Regions from separate parts of the Citrobacter enshiensis genome, predicted to be linked through region 3. Evidence: predicted binding sites of a transcription regulator. Region 3 holds the regulator's gene; each other region holds the start of a gene.

Region 1 (5,085 bases), 1.4 Mb from region 3:
CAGAAAGGCCATACCGAACTGTACCGTGGCGCGGAATATATGGTGGATTTTCTGCCGAAGGTGAAAATTGAAATTGTGGTGACTGACGACATCGTGGACACCTGCGTCGACACCATTATTCGTACTGCACAGACAGGTAAAATCGGCGACGGTAAGATCTTCGTCTTTGACGTGGCTCGCGTGATCCGTATTCGTACCGGCGAAGAAGACGACGCGGCGATTTAATGCCGCGTGAGTTTTGCCGGATGGCGCCTTTTCCGGCCTACAGGGTTTCATTCCCCGTAGGCCTGATAAGCGAAGCGCCATCGGGCGATTTACAACTACAGCACCTTATGCGGGCCGAAGCATTCGTAATGAATGTTTTCGTTTTTCACACCGAGATTCACCAGTTGCTTCGCAGCAAATTGCATAAAGCCGACCGGACCGCAGAGGTAAAACTGCATTGACGGGTCGCTGATTGCCCCTTCCAGTTTGTTTAAATCCATCAGACCCTCGCTATCGAAACCACCTTTGGTACGATCTCCTGCGGTCGGCTCACGATACCAGGTATGTGCGGTAAAGCGTGGCAGCGTCTTGCCCAGTGCGTTCACTTCATCAGCAAAGGCATGTACATCGCCATTTTCCGCCGCGTGGAACCAGTTCACCTGCGCGGTGTGATGCGTTTTCGCCAGCGTGTCCAGCATCGCCAGCATTGGTGTTTGCCCGACGCCTGCGGAAATCAGAGAAACAGGGGTATCGTTGGCAACGGCCATAAAGAAATCCCCCGCCGGGGCCGCTAAATGCACCACGTCGCCCACGTTTGCATGGTTGTGCAGCCATGTTGAAACCTGACCGCCATCTTCGCGTTTAACGGCAATACGATAGCCTTTGCCATCTGGCTTGCGGGTCAGTGAATACTGACGAATCTCCTGATGCGGGAAACCTTCCGGCTTCAGCCAGACGCCCAGATATTGCCCTGGATGGTATTCTGCGACGGCGCCGCCATCGACAGGCTCAAACTCAAAACTGGTGATCAGCGCGCTACGCGGGGTTTTATTCACGATACGGAACGGGCGCGTCCCTTCCCAGCCGCCGGTTTTTTCTGCGTTCTCGCTGTAAATTTGCGCTTCACGATTGATAAAGACGTTAGCCAGTACGCCGTAGGCTTTTCCCCACGCATCCAGCACGTCCTGACCCGGGCTGAACATCTCATCCAGCGTCGCCAGCAGATGGGCTCCCACGATGTTGTATTGCTCAGGTTTGATCTGGAAACTGGTGTGCTTCTGCGCAATTTTCTCAACCGCAGGCAGCAGGGCAGGCAGGTTTTCAATATTGCTGGCATACGCGGCAATCGCGTTAAACAACGCTTCGCGCTGATCGCCATTGCGTTGATTACTCATGTTAAAAATTTCTTTGAGTTCAGGGTTATGCGTAAACATGCGATCGTAGAAATGGGCGGTCAGTTTAGGACCCGTTTCGACCAGCAGGGGAATGGTGGCTTTTACAGTGGCGATGGTTTGGGCGTCAAGCATGCGGGCTTCCTTTTATTTAAATCTTTAATGATGTATATCAAATGCATCTTATAAAAATACCCCTGCATTGTAAATGGTTCTTTGTGATTTTGCGTTTGTAACGTTACAAAATGAAAAGTCTGCATCACAAACCTGAAAAGAATTCCGCTAAAATCCATAAGACCTTAATTCGACAAAGCCTTGCTCTGCCTGAAGGTAATCGTTTGCGTAAAATCCTTTGTCAAGACCTGTTATCAATGAATGATTCAGTTATACTGTTGGTCGTTGTCCAACGGGACTGCCTTTTAAGGCCAAATTTTATCGTTAGCTGAGTCAGGAGATGCGGATGTTAAAGCGTGAAATGAACATTGCCGATTATGATGCCGAACTGTGGCAGGCTATGGAGCAGGAAAAAGTACGTCAGGAAGAGCATATCGAACTGATCGCCTCCGAAAACTACACCAGTCCGCGCGTCATGCAAGCGCAGGGTTCTCAGCTGACCAACAAGTATGCTGAAGGATATCCGGGCAAACGCTACTACGGCGGTTGCGAATATGTGGATGTCGTCGAGCAACTGGCGATCGACCGCGCGAAAGAACTGTTTGGCGCTGATTACGCTAACGTCCAGCCGCACTCTGGCTCTCAGGCGAACTTCGCGGTCTACACCGCGCTGCTGCAGCCGGGCGATACTGTTCTGGGGATGAACCTGGCGCAGGGCGGTCACCTGACTCACGGCTCTCCGGTTAACTTCTCCGGTAAGCTGTATAACATCGTGCCTTACGGCATCGATGAGTCCGGTAAAATTGACTACGCCGACATGGCGAAGCAGGCTCAGGCGCACAAACCGAAAATGATCATTGGCGGCTTCTCCGCTTACTCCGGTATCGTTGACTGGGCAAAAATGCGTGAAATCGCAGACAGCGTTGGCGCGTACCTGTTCGTCGACATGGCACACGTCGCGGGTCTGATTGCCGCTGGCGTTTACCCGAACCCGGTTCCACACGCTCACGTTGTCACCACCACCACCCACAAAACGCTGGCTGGCCCGCGCGGTGGCCTGATCCTGGCGAAAGACGGCAGCGAAGAGCTGTACAAAAAACTGAACTCCGCAGTCTTCCCAAGCGCTCAGGGCGGCCCGCTGATGCACGTAATCGCGGCGAAAGCTGTGGCGCTGAAAGAGGCGATGGAGCCTGAGTTCAAAACCTACCAGCAGCAGGTAGCGAAAAACGCCAAAGCGATGGTGGAAGTGTTCCTGAACCGTGGCTACAAAGTGGTGTCTGGCGGTACTGAGAACCACCTGTTCCTGCTGGATCTGGTCGACAAAAACCTGACCGGTAAAGAAGCGGATGCGGCGCTGGGCCGCGCCAACATCACCGTCAACAAAAACAGCGTACCAAACGATCCGAAGAGCCCGTTTGTGACTTCCGGTATCCGTATCGGTTCTCCGGCTGTCACACGCCGCGGCTTTAAAGAAGCGGAAGTGAAAGAGCTGGCGGGCTGGATGTGTGACGTGCTGGACAACATCAACGACGAAGCGGTTATCGAACGTATTAAAGGTAAAGTGCTGGATATCTGCGCACGCTTCCCTGTTTACGCGTAATTCTGCCTTGCAGAATAAGAAAAGGCCGCGAAAGCGGCCTTTTTTCATGGTTGATATCCCTGACGCTATTTGCCCGCGCTGTAAACAGTGAACAGCAAATTGTGCGAGGGCTCATCCTGCCAACTCACTCCCCCATCGACAGTGCGGCGAAGTTTGCTGCCTTCGTTATGGGCTTTAGGACGACTTAGCGTGCCGTAGCTGTTCGTTCCCCTGGAGTCACTGGCTTCAGATCCTTGTGAGCTGAAAATAATCGCGTAACGCTTGTTGATATCCAGCCCGGTTAAACGCGGCCAGACCGAATAAATCGCAGGCGAAGCAGGCAGATTGAACGGCGGCAGCGCGGCGCTAAATAGCTGCTTCGTCGGATTATCTTGTTCATCGAGCTGGACAATCTGTACCCGGAAATTATCGGCGGGTACGGCGTTGACGTAGTTTTCAAACAGCCAAAAATCCAGCTTCGGCAGATCAGTGTGCGTCAGGGTAAAGGTTTGCATAAGCTGATTTTTCCCCTGCAAATCGAAGCGTTTTTCGCCGAATTGTGGACTGTCTTTGACAATATGCATTGAGGGGACTGCGGAGGTAGTATCGTAAACTTTTATCCGCGGCATCTGCACTTTCCCTTTGGCGTCGAGATAGCTTAAACGCAGTTGCGTTGTGGAGACTGCAGGAAAGCTCATCGTGCGATTATCACCAATGAGATAACCGCGCGTCAGCGGACGCCATTGTTTACCGTCATGCCATGACAGCGTGTAGTTACGTATGGTGAAAGGCGCAGGCTCCTCGATCACGACCTGGTTAACACGCGTTGGTTGTGAGAGGGTGAGTGTATACGCTTTGTCTTCTGCCGTGAGGCTCGCCCCTTTCGCGATATCGGGCGGTGGAAGTGTTGGTTGCAAAGTTGTACGCGTAAAATGCAGAATCGCCGTTCCGCCTGCAGGAAGTTGATAGCGAATATCATCTGAATTTTGCTGCCAGCGTATACCCTCATACAGGCTGGTTACCTGCCATGGCGAGCTGCCTTTCAGTCCCAGTGTGCTTGCGGAAAGCTGCCACTCTTTATCCTTATCTCCCCAGTTGGTTAGCGCGACATAGACGCTACTGTCGTCGGCATGTTGTACCAGTACCTCAGGACTGTGTTCGGCAAGATGATAAACATTGCTCATTGTCAGTGGACGTGCGGCACGGCCGCTGGTGGCCAGTTTTAGTAACGACGTATTTTCAAGCCACGCGCTGCGATCTTCGTCAGTAAAGGGGAAATTATCGCCCGCCAACCAGTGGCCGCCATCCATAGCGACGGCGGTAGCCAGTCGTAGCGCCGCGCGTTGTCCGGAGCGAGAGTCACCCTGTAGCAGTTGTTCCGGCATAAACATATCCGCATCGTTAAAGCGATAAAGCGTGTTGTTACTCCACCAGGACAACGCAGTGTTAAAAGCCTGACGCTCAATACCGCTGTAATTAGCGACGCCCAGGGAAGTATCGCAGGCGGTTCTTCTCCCTTGGGTAAAGGCGGCGGGCAGCAGAGGAGAGATAGAGGCATCAAGGAAAATCGGGCGCTGCGCTTTTAGTACCTCATCACGCATAATTTTCATGCCAATACGGTAATTTTGTATCCCGTTTACGGCGCTATCGTGATGCTGTCCTTCGTATAATCCCATATCAAGGAAATCAAGCTTGATGTAGTCGAAGTCCCAGTCGATATAGTTTTTGATATTTCGTCGCACAATATACTGCGCTGCAGGGTGGGACATATCCAGTGCATAGCTGTTGAGATAGGTCTTAACCAGTTTGCCGTTGCTGTCCTTCAGGCAGGCGTCACGATGGGTATAACCTGTATTATCTACCGGAAGATCCAGCCAGTTTTCATAGATGGTAAAGGGGGTCAGGTAACCACCTGCCTTGAGACCCTTCTTGTGTACATAGCTGGTGAAGGCGGTCATTCCTTGCGGATAACCGTCGGGTTGAAAGCCGCCATCCATGTTGACGTACTCATAGCCC
Region 2 (5,085 bases), 1.0 Mb from region 3:
GATTGTGCAAATCCTGCGTGGCAGGCGACTGACAACGGCGGCGCTGTTGGCCGAACGGCTTGAGGTTTCCGAGCGGACAATTTATCGCGATATCCGCGACCTTTCATTATCAGGCGTACCTGTGGAAGGCGAAGCGGGGATCGGGTATCGCTTAATGGCAGGCTTTGATCTCCCTCCGCTGATGTTAACGCACCGCGAATCAGAAGCGTTGATGGTGGCCATTCGTTTGCTGAAAACATGGGGAGGGGATTCCCTTTCGCGGGAACTGGAGTCCGCGCAGGAGAAGGTGCTGGCGATATTGCCGGAAGAGAGCCGCCGTCGGGCTGAACAGACGAGGATTTTTGCGCCAGACTTTGGTACGCAGCCGCATTCCCGCAGTGCTTTTGATCTCATTCATCAGGCGGTGTCGGCGCAGCAGGTACTGGCGTTGCATTATCGCGATGAAGCCGGACATCTCAGCTGGCGGGACGTGCAGCCGCTCGGGATGTTCTTCTGGGCAGAACACTGGCTGTTGATTGCCTGGTGTGAGCGACGTGAAGATTACCGCTGTTTTCGCGTTGACCGTTGCCTGCAGATTACCCCGCTTGACCGCCGTTTCCGTGAAGACGCTAACCGCTCGTTGAGTGATTTCTTGCGTAAAGTGCAATGTGAAGAAAGGACGTAAATAGTCCTCTCTCCGGGATTGATAAAAAGTCAGCTTCGCGGGAAACTGCACATGACCTTATAGTTAACCCTGGTACTTCATCATCATGGCGATAATCCCCAAAAATTATGCGCGGCTGGAAAGCGGCTATCGTGAAAAGGCGCTGAAACTCTTCCCCTGGGTCTGTGGGCGTTGCTCACGCGAGTTTGTCTACTCGAACCTGCGTGAGTTGACGGTGCACCATATGGATCACGATCACACCAATAATCCGGAAGATGGCAGTAACTGGGAACTGCTTTGCCTCTACTGCCACGATCATGAGCATTCAAAATACACTGAAGCCGATCTGTATGGTTCCACGGTCATTGCCGGGGAAGATGCGCAGAAGGATGTCGGGGAAGCAAAGTACAATCCGTTCGCTGATCTGAAAGCGATGATGGATAAGAAGAAATAAAAAAAAGCACCGACGCTATTTTCGTTCGGTGCTTTTTTTGCCCGGTAGCGTTTCGCTTGCCGGGCCTACGATAATCACGCAGGCCGGATAAGGCATTTGCGCCGCCATCCGGCTACTTAGCGCGATTAGAAGTTATAACCGACTACCAGGTATCCACCCCAACCGGTAGAACGGACGTTCTCTTTCATCCAGTTCAGATCGGCATCGTCATTCCATTGACCACCGTTATGCCAGTAACGGGCAACGACAGAGTAATGCCAGTGATCGTAGTTCAGTGCCAGGATGTGGCTTGACGCGATGGAGTCGTTAGTACGCTGTTTAATACCATTTTCAGCATACTGGCTCTTGTCGCCCAGATCGGAACCCCAGTCGAAGTTGGTGAAGCCGATGTAGCTCAGGTTACCGCCCCACAGTTGGGTGATTGGTACAAAGTATTTCACTTTGAAACGGTAGCCGTCCCACTCGTTTTCGTTTTCAGCGCCGTAGTTCTGCCACTGGTATTTCGCATAGACGTTCATGGACAGGCTCATCGGCAGACCAGTGTCGATGTCGGTACCCAGACCCATGTACCAGGTGCTCTGGCGACCATCTTTGTTACGACCCATGTCGTAGATATAGTTGTTCGCGAAGTACCATTCTTTAAACGGACCAAAGCTCAGATCAGTATTGGTCAGCTTATCGATAGAGAAACGCGGTTCAATTTCCATAAACAGCGGAGAACCGTGGTTCCAGATACCTTTCGCATCGGTGTTACCACCGAAGAATACCGGTGCATCCGCGTAACCGTAGAAATCAAACCAGTCTTTTTTCGCGAAAGCTTCATATTCCAGATAGGTATCGTTACGGATCTGCGGTCCGAAACGCGTGTGGTAGCTGCCGACCACGTTTACGCTCTGGTGCCACCAGTCAGAAAGATATTGCGGTTTGTCGTTTTCAGCTGCATTAACGGTGAAAGACGACGAGAGCGCCAGCACTGCACCGGCTGCAAGTAATGTTTTTTTCATATGTATGCCACTGTTTAAAAATCCCTTACGGGAGTGAAAAAGGCGCAAATTGCGTTTCTAAATATTTCGTGTTTCTGCGGAACCTATTATAAAAACCCTTGCTCACAAAAATCTGTCTTGTTTCACAGTTCTATCATTCACGTAATCGATTGCGTTCACGTTTGCGTACTTTTAGCGATGAGAGTGTACTGGCTTTCATGAATGTAGCCAATTTTCACTAAAAGTGAGAGTCATGTAAGGAGAATCACAAAACTGAAGAGGGATATGTTGCGGAACGAACAAAACGTTCCGCTGGGGGGTTTATTGCGTCACAGGCTGGATGTCGTGGATGCGAATGAAACCTGGCTGGTCCGGTGTCAATCCCTTTAACTGTAACGGAATATCAATGTCGCTGGGTGCAAGAAGACTGGCAGGGGCGTTAATCAACTGATTATGCACGTTCACTTCCTGATAATTTTCAGTCGTTCCCTGGAGCTGTCCATATTCCACCGTGCCGCTGAATGCCGGCAAGGGATCGTTAGACTCGCCCTGAATACGTAGCGTCAGACGCGTACCGTCGGCGTTGGGGGCAATATTGATAAGCGACATGCGCAGTGTGCCAATCTGGCTGTTCAGACGGGCTGGCGTTTTGGAACCCGGTAACAGGTAAACGCCGCTGGAGGATTTCGCATTCAACGTGTTTTGCTGCGTTATTTTTATGGTTTCCTGGTTCAACTGGGTCATTTCTGCACTCAACGTACTGACGCTGTGATGCATCTGGCGTACTTCGCTCTGCTGCACGCAGGCACTGAGACTAAAGAGGCTTCCCACCAGGAGAATTCTTAGGTAACGTCTTGTCATGTAGATTATTTCCTTCATCGTCGGGATAACCTAATGGTAGGTCTCTACGTGAGCAAAGGCATAGATCCTTTGTCTCAAAAGCGCTCTGCCTTTGTTGTCACGTCAGTTCAGGGTAAAATAGATTTCGTTAACCACTGAGGTACAGGACGCCGTATGCATTGCCCATTCTGTTTCGCCGTAGACACTAAGGTTATTGACTCTCGTCTTGTCGGCGAGGGCTCTTCAGTACGCCGCCGTCGGCAGTGTCTGGTCTGTAATGAACGTTTCACCACGTTTGAAGTCGCGGAGCTTGTGATGCCGCGCGTGATAAAAAGTAACGATGTCCGTGAACCGTTCAACGAAGAGAAACTGCGTAGCGGTATGCTCAGAGCGTTGGAAAAACGCCCGGTCAGCGCCGATGACGTAGAAATGGCGTTAAATCACATTAAATCGCAACTGCGCGCCACCGGGGAACGTGAAGTCCCCAGTAAGATGATCGGCAATCTGGTGATGGAGCAACTGAAAAAGCTCGATAAAGTTGCCTATATCCGTTTTGCCTCCGTGTACCGCAGTTTTGAAGATATCAAAGAATTCGGCGAAGAGATCGCTCGCCTACAGGACTAAGCCATGCTGGATGAGTTTTACATGGCGCGAGCGCTGAAACTTGCTGCGCGCGGGCGTTTTACCACGCATCCCAACCCGAACGTCGGTTGCGTGATTGTCAAAGAGGGCGAGATTGTCGGCGAAGGCTATCATCACCGCGCCGGTGAACCTCATGCTGAAGTCCATGCGCTGCGCATGGCGGGTGAGAAAGCCAAAGGCGCCACCGCGTATGTCACGCTGGAACCGTGCAGCCATCATGGCCGTACGCCGCCATGCTGTGACGCGTTAGTGGCAGCAGGTGTCACCCGCGTCGTCGCGGCCATGCAGGACCCCAACCCGCAGGTTGCCGGGCGCGGACTGTATCGTCTGCAACAGGCAGGCATTGACGTGAGCCACGGGCTGATGATGAGCGACGTGGAAGCGTTGAATAAAGGTTTTCTCAAGCGGATGCGCACGGGATTTCCGTATATCCAGCTGAAGCTTGGCGCCTCGCTCGATGGCCGTACGGCGATGGCCAGCGGCGAAAGCCAGTGGGTCACCTCGCCACAGGCGCGGCGTGACGTGCAGCGTCTGCGCGCGCAAAGCCATGCGATTCTGACCAGCAGTGCGACGGTACTGGCTGACGATCCGGCATTAACGGTGCGCTGGGATGAACTGGACGCGGATACGCAGGCGGTTTATCCGCAGGAATATCTGCGCCAGCCGGTGCGCATTGTTATCGACAGTCAGAACCGTGTCACCCCCGAACATCGCATTGTGCAGCAGCCGGGTGAAACCTGGTTTGCCCGTACGCACAGCGACGATCGCCACTGGCCGGAAGGCGTGAAGTCAATCATTACCCCAGAGCACAACGGTCATCTTGACCTTGTCCTGCTGATGATGCAGCTCGGCAAACAGCAGATTAACAGTCTCTGGGTCGAAGCGGGGCCGACGCTGGCAGGGGCATTGTTACAGGCCGGATTAGTGGATGAGCTTATCGTCTATGTTGCACCTAAACTGTTAGGAAGCGACGCCCGAGGATTATGTGTACTGCCGGGGCTTGAGAAATTAAGTGAGGCCCCCCATTTTAAATTCAACGAGATACGCCATGTAGGTCCGGATATTTGCCTGCATTTAGTGGGCGCATGATCTCCCGGTTCGAAAGGGAAGCAGCGCACAAAATATTATGATAAAATCCGCCCCCCTGCGGGGCCACAAATGAACCCGAAGGAAGAGTATGAACATTATTGAAGCTAACGTTGCTACCCCGGACGCTCGCGTCGCCATCACCATTGCGCGTTTCAACAACTTTATCAATGACAGCCTGCTCGAAGGTGCGATTGACGCCCTGAAACGTATTGGCCAGGTAAAAGATGAAAACATTACTGTCGTTTGGGTTCCGGGCGCGTATGAGTTGCCGCTGGCGGCAGGCGCACTGGCAAAAACCGGTAAATATGACGCGGTGATTGCGCTGGGTACGGTTATCCGTGGCGGTACTGCACACTTCGAATATGTCGCTGGCGGGGCAAGCAATGGCCTGGCGCATGTCGCTCAGGAAAGCGGAATCCCGGTAGCCTTTGGTG
Region 3 (5,085 bases):
CCCACAGCATACCCAGACTTCCCAGGGCGAAGATCGACAAGCCGACCAATAATATGGGCTTACGACCGTAGCGATCGGACAGCGGACCCCAGGCGAGTTGTGCGATGGCGAATCCGGCTAAGAACAGGCTCAGACTGGCGCTGACGGCAGAGGCCGGTGTTTGCAAATCGGCCTGAATTGCAGCAAATGCAGGTAAGTACATATCTGTTGCCAGAAAACCCAGTACGCTGAGACCCGCCAGCCAGACTAAAAAACCTTTTCCCGGTTGCATATTACATTCTCTTTTTTATCAGTAAGACATTGCCGCAGAGTGTAGGGAGTGAAATTCCCGTTGTGAAACGCTAATATTTGTCTACTGAATTCAAATTTTTTGTAGGCAGAATATGTGGTCAGAATATTCCCTTGAAGTTGTTGATGCTGTCGCGCGCAATGGCAGCTTCAGTTCCGCCGCCCAGGAGCTGCATCGCGTGCCTTCTGCAGTGAGCTACACCGTACGTCAACTGGAAGAGTGGCTGGCGGTGCCCTTGTTTGAACGACGCCATCGGGATGTGGAATTGACGCCTGCCGGTGCCTGGTTTTTAAAAGAAGGCCGCTCTGTTATCAAAAAAATGCAGATCACCCGCCAGCAGTGCCAACAGATTGCGAACGGTTGGCGAGGGCAACTGCCTATCGCGGTAGACAATATTGTGCGGCCAGAACGCACCCGGCAGATGATTGTCGATTTCTACCGCCACTTTGATGACGTTGAGCTGGTCGTTTCTCAGGAGGTGTTCAACGGCGTCTGGGATGCGCTTTCCGACGGACGCGTGGAACTGGCTATTGGTGCGACGCAGGCGATCCCCGTAGGGGGGCGCTATACCTTTCGCGATATGGGAATGTTGAGCTGGAGCTGCGTGGTGGCAAGTCATCATCCCCTGGCGGCGATGCCCGGTCCCTTGAGTGATGATACGTTGCGCAACTGGCCGTCGCTGGTCCGTGAAGACACGTCACGGACACTGCCTAAACGCATAACCTGGCTGCTGGACAACCAAAAGCGCGTGATCGTACCGGATTGGGAGTCGTCAGCAACCTGTCTTTCCGCCGGGTTATGCGTCGGTATGGTGCCCACGCATTTTGCAAAACCGTGGCTCGACAGTGGCAAATGGGTTGCGTTAACCCTGGAGAATCCGTTCCCGGATGCGGCATGTTGCCTGACCTGGCAGCAAAATGATACGTCGCCCGCCTTAGCCTGGTTGCTGGAGTATTTAGGCGACAGTGAAACGCTGAACAAAGAGTGGCTGCGAGAACCTGAAGAGGTTCCCGCAGAGGAGGCTTAACGACGATAGTCGCGGAACGGACCATCAGCAACCGAACGACGTTCGATCAGGCGCGGATGGACTTCAATGGACTGCGACTCTTCACGCTTATTCACGATACGGTCTAACAGCATATTAAAGGCCGTTTCGCCAAGTGAGTCTTTAGGCTGGTGAATGGTGGTCAGTGCGGGTGTGAAATAGCGCGCGTTACGCACATTGTCATAACCGATCACCGAAATATCCTGCGGTACCCGCAAGCCCATTTCATCGGCAGCACAGAGCGCCCCCATTGCCATGATGTCGCCACCGCAAAATACCGCGGTCGGGCGATGGGACTGAGAGAGGATCTGCTGCATTGCACGATAACCTGACTCGGGTTCAAAATCGCCCTGCACAATCCAGTCTTCCGGGACTTTTATCAGTGCTTCGTCCATCGCCTTCATAAAGCCCGCCAGGCGGCCAGCGCCGGTGTTGCGCTCCATCGGGCCGGGAATGGCGCCGATTTCACGATGACCGCGCTCCACCAGATAACGACCGGCCATATAACCGCCTTCGAAAGCGTTATCAATGACCGTATCGGTAAAGTCGGCTTTCGCTTCGCCCCAATCCATCACCACCATCGGAATATGGCGATACTCTTCAAGCATGGAAAGCAGAGACTCCGGATATTCCGAACACATGACCAGCAGGCCATCCACACGCTTTTGCGCCATCATGGAAAGATAGGCCCGCTGTTTTTCGAGATTATTCCAGGCATTGCCAAGGATCAGGGTATAGCCTTTCTGGAAGCAGTTCTTCTCAACGGCTTCAATAATCTCAGCAAAATAAGCGGCTTCACTGCTGGTTGCCAGCAGGCCGATAGATTTGGTGTGGTTCACCTTCAGGCTGCGGGCGACCGCACTCGGGGAGTAGTGCAGTTCTTTGATGGCAGCCCAGACGGCATTACGTGTCTCTTCTGCGACAAAACGCGTTTTGTTAATTACATGTGATACGGTTGTAGTGGAAACGTTTGCTCGCTTCGCTACATCTTTAATTGTTGCCATTACATTTCACTCCAGACCATATCCAAACTCCTGAAAATACTGTAGGTAAACGTTTGCCTTTACACACCCTTATCGCAACATCAGGGTTGCGGCACGCCGGGAAAACGACACGAAACGTCAGGAGGGGGTCAATGGCCGGTACGCTAATCAAGTAAGCGTGGAATTTTGTCTGATCTTGACGAAAAGGGGAAGAGTTAAAAGTGGTTATCAATATAAATCCTGGGAGATTTTTACATCCAAGTGTGTAAAAATGCGCAATATCACTTTTTGTGTGGAAATAAAAAGGAGCAAATTTGATGAGCACCGATCTGAAGTTTTCGTTAATAACCACTCTTATTGTTCTGGGTCTGATCGTAGCGGGTGGTCTGACCGCAGCACTGCACTGATTTACCGTGAGGGAGCGTGCTCTCCCTCATTTCGTTGCCCCTTCATTGTTACTAAATCGGCAAAAGTCTTTTGCCATTCTGTTAACTTTATTCTTTTTGTGATTGATGTCATGCTTTTGGCTCTTATCGGGTGTCGCTTCGCGGCACGGTGCAGCGGAGTCGATGTATGAAAATTAATTACCCCTTACTGGCGCTTGCGATTGGCGCATTCGGTATTGGGACCACGGAATTCTCTCCGATGGGCCTGTTGCCCGTCATTGCTCATGGCGTGAACGTCTCCATTCCCGCCGCCGGGATGCTCATCAGCGCTTATGCGGTGGGGGTGATGGTGGGCGCGCCGTTAATGACCCTGTTGCTGTCGCACCGCGCTCGTCGTAATGCGCTGATTTTTCTGATGGCCATTTTTACGCTGGGCAACGTCCTGTCGGCCATTGCGCCGGATTACACCACCTTAATGTTATCGCGCATTTTGACCAGCCTTAATCACGGTGCCTTTTTCGGGTTGGGTTCGGTCGTGGCGGCAAGTGTGGTGCCAAAACATAAGCAGGCCAGCGCCGTGGCGACAATGTTTATGGGGTTAACCATTGCGAACATTGGCGGCGTGCCTGCTGCCACATGGCTTGGGGAAACCATTGGCTGGCGGATGTCCTTTTTAGCGACCGCAGGGCTGGGTGTGATTGCCATGCTCAGTTTGTTCTTCTCTCTGCCGAAAGGCGGTGCAGGGGAACGGCCGGACGTGCGTAAAGAACTGGCTGTCTTGTTACGCCCGCAGGTGCTTTCTGCACTGCTCACCACCGTACTGGGCGCAGGGGCCATGTTTACCCTCTACACCTATATTTCACCCGTTCTGCAAAACATCGCTCATGCCACGCCGGCCTTCGTGACCGCGATGTTAGTGCTGATCGGCGTTGGATTCTCGATCGGCAACTATTTAGGCGGCAAACTGGCCGATCGATCCGTCAACGGTACTCTGAAAGGTTTCTTACTGCTGCTGGTGGTTATCATGCTGGCCATTCCTTTCCTTGCACGCAATGATCTGGGCGCTGCGTTCAGTATGGTGGTGTGGGGGGCGGCGACATTTGCCGTCGTTCCGCCTTTGCAGATGCGCGTGATGCGTGTTGCCAGTGAAGCGCCGGGGTTGTCCTCGTCGGTGAATATCGGGGCCTTTAACCTTGGCAATGCGTTAGGCGCGGCGGCAGGCGGGGCAGTGATTTCTGGCGGTCTGGGGTATAGCTTTGTTCCGGTGATGGGAGCTATCGTGGCAGGGCTGGCGTTATTGCTGGTCTTTGTTTCAGCGAGAAGGCAGCCTGAAACGGCATATGTCGCCAACTGATCGAGTGAGTTAAAAATAAAAACGCAGAAGGGATACCTTCTGCGTTGTCTTATTTACGCCGCGAAGTTCTTCGCAACGAATTCCCAGTTTACCAGCGCCCAGAAATGCTCCAGGTAGCCAGGACGGGCATTACGGTAGTCGATGTAGTACGCATGTTCCCACACGTCAACGGTCATCAGCGGCGTGGCATCCGTGGTTAACGGGGTGCCTGCGTTGGACGTAGAAACGATAGCCAGTTTGCCATCAGCCCCTTTCACCAACCAGGTCCAGCCGGAACCGAAGTTTTTAATCGCAGCATCGGTGAATTGCGCTTTGAATTCAGCAAAGCTACCGAAGGACGCAGCGATAGCGTCAGCCAGTTTACCGGTTGGTTCGCCGCCCGCGTTCGGGGCCAGGCAGTTCCAGTAGAACGTGTGGTTCCAGACCTGTGCTGCGTTATTGAATACGCCACCTTCTGAACTACGGACGATCTCTTCCAGTGATTTACCTTCAAAGGCGGTACCTTTGATCAGGTTATTGAGATTCGTCACATAGGTTTGATGATGTTTGCCGTAGTGATATTCCAGCGTTTCAGCGGAAATGTGTGGTGCCAGCGCGTCTTTGGCATACGGTAATGCAGGTAATTCGAACGACATTGCTTCTCTCCTTATTATTAATATTGAGTACGTACAATAGCCCTAAAGTACGTAAGGATAGGGTAGCAAATTGAAAGGTGATGCAAAAGAAGAACTTACCCTGTTGCGTAAACAACAGGGTAAGGGATTAACGAATGGTTTTTGGCGTCATGACGCGGCGGGCGCCGACATAGTGGCGTTGCCAGTAATCTTCGCTTAATGAGGTGATCTGAATTTCCTGCCCTGAACGGGGGGACTGGATAAATTTGCCGTTGCCGACGTACACGCCGACGTGATCCGCCGTACCGCGCCCCTGGGTCCGGAAGAAGACCAGATCGCCATTTTTCAGTTCATCACGCTCAATCGGTGAGGCGTCGCGGAGGTGGTACATTTCATTTGCCGTACGCGGAATAC

What was found. Region 3 encodes PurR, which represses purine synthesis genes. Its sites were predicted from a motif close to CANGCAAACGTTTGCNTG; they were not measured.
Region 1: glyA (serine hydroxymethyltransferase) is a predicted target of PurR. The motif match lies at 1,704-1,721, and genes of this name have one in related genera.
Region 2: P2W74_RS17435 (nucleoside-specific channel-forming protein Tsx) is a predicted target of PurR. The motif match lies at 2,240-2,257, and genes of this name have one in related genera.

Annotation. Positions count from the first base shown of each region.
Region 1 covers NZ_CP119862.1:1,250,655-1,255,739, forward strand. Annotated here, with positions in the region: gene glnB (nitrogen regulatory protein P-II) at 1-225, shown strand, start outside; gene hmpA (NO-inducible flavohemoprotein) at 321-1,511, opposite strand; gene glyA (serine hydroxymethyltransferase) at 1,837-3,090, shown strand; gene P2W74_RS06130 (alpha-amylase family protein) at 3,156-5,085, opposite strand, start outside.
Region 2 covers NZ_CP119862.1:3,631,710-3,636,794, reverse strand. Annotated here, with positions in the region: gene P2W74_RS17445 (helix-turn-helix transcriptional regulator) at 1-664, shown strand, start outside; gene yajD (HNH nuclease YajD) at 750-1,097, shown strand; gene P2W74_RS17435 (nucleoside-specific channel-forming protein Tsx) at 1,223-2,101, opposite strand; gene P2W74_RS17430 (SadB/YajI family lipoprotein) at 2,402-2,941, opposite strand; gene nrdR (transcriptional regulator NrdR) at 3,095-3,544, shown strand; gene ribD (bifunctional diaminohydroxyphosphoribosylaminopyrimidine deaminase/5-amino-6-(5-phosphoribosylamino)uracil reductase RibD) at 3,548-4,651, shown strand; gene ribH (6,7-dimethyl-8-ribityllumazine synthase) at 4,740-5,085, shown strand, end outside.
Region 3 covers NZ_CP119862.1:2,616,032-2,621,116, reverse strand. Annotated here, with positions in the region: gene punC (purine nucleoside transporter PunC) at 1-271, opposite strand, end outside; gene punR (DNA-binding transcriptional activator PunR) at 384-1,316, shown strand; gene purR (HTH-type transcriptional repressor PurR) at 1,313-2,338, opposite strand; gene cydH (cytochrome bd-I oxidase subunit CydH) at 2,635-2,724, shown strand; gene P2W74_RS12785 (MFS transporter) at 2,891-4,057, shown strand; gene sodB (superoxide dismutase [Fe]) at 4,111-4,692, opposite strand; gene P2W74_RS12775 (C40 family peptidase) at 4,820-5,085, opposite strand, start outside.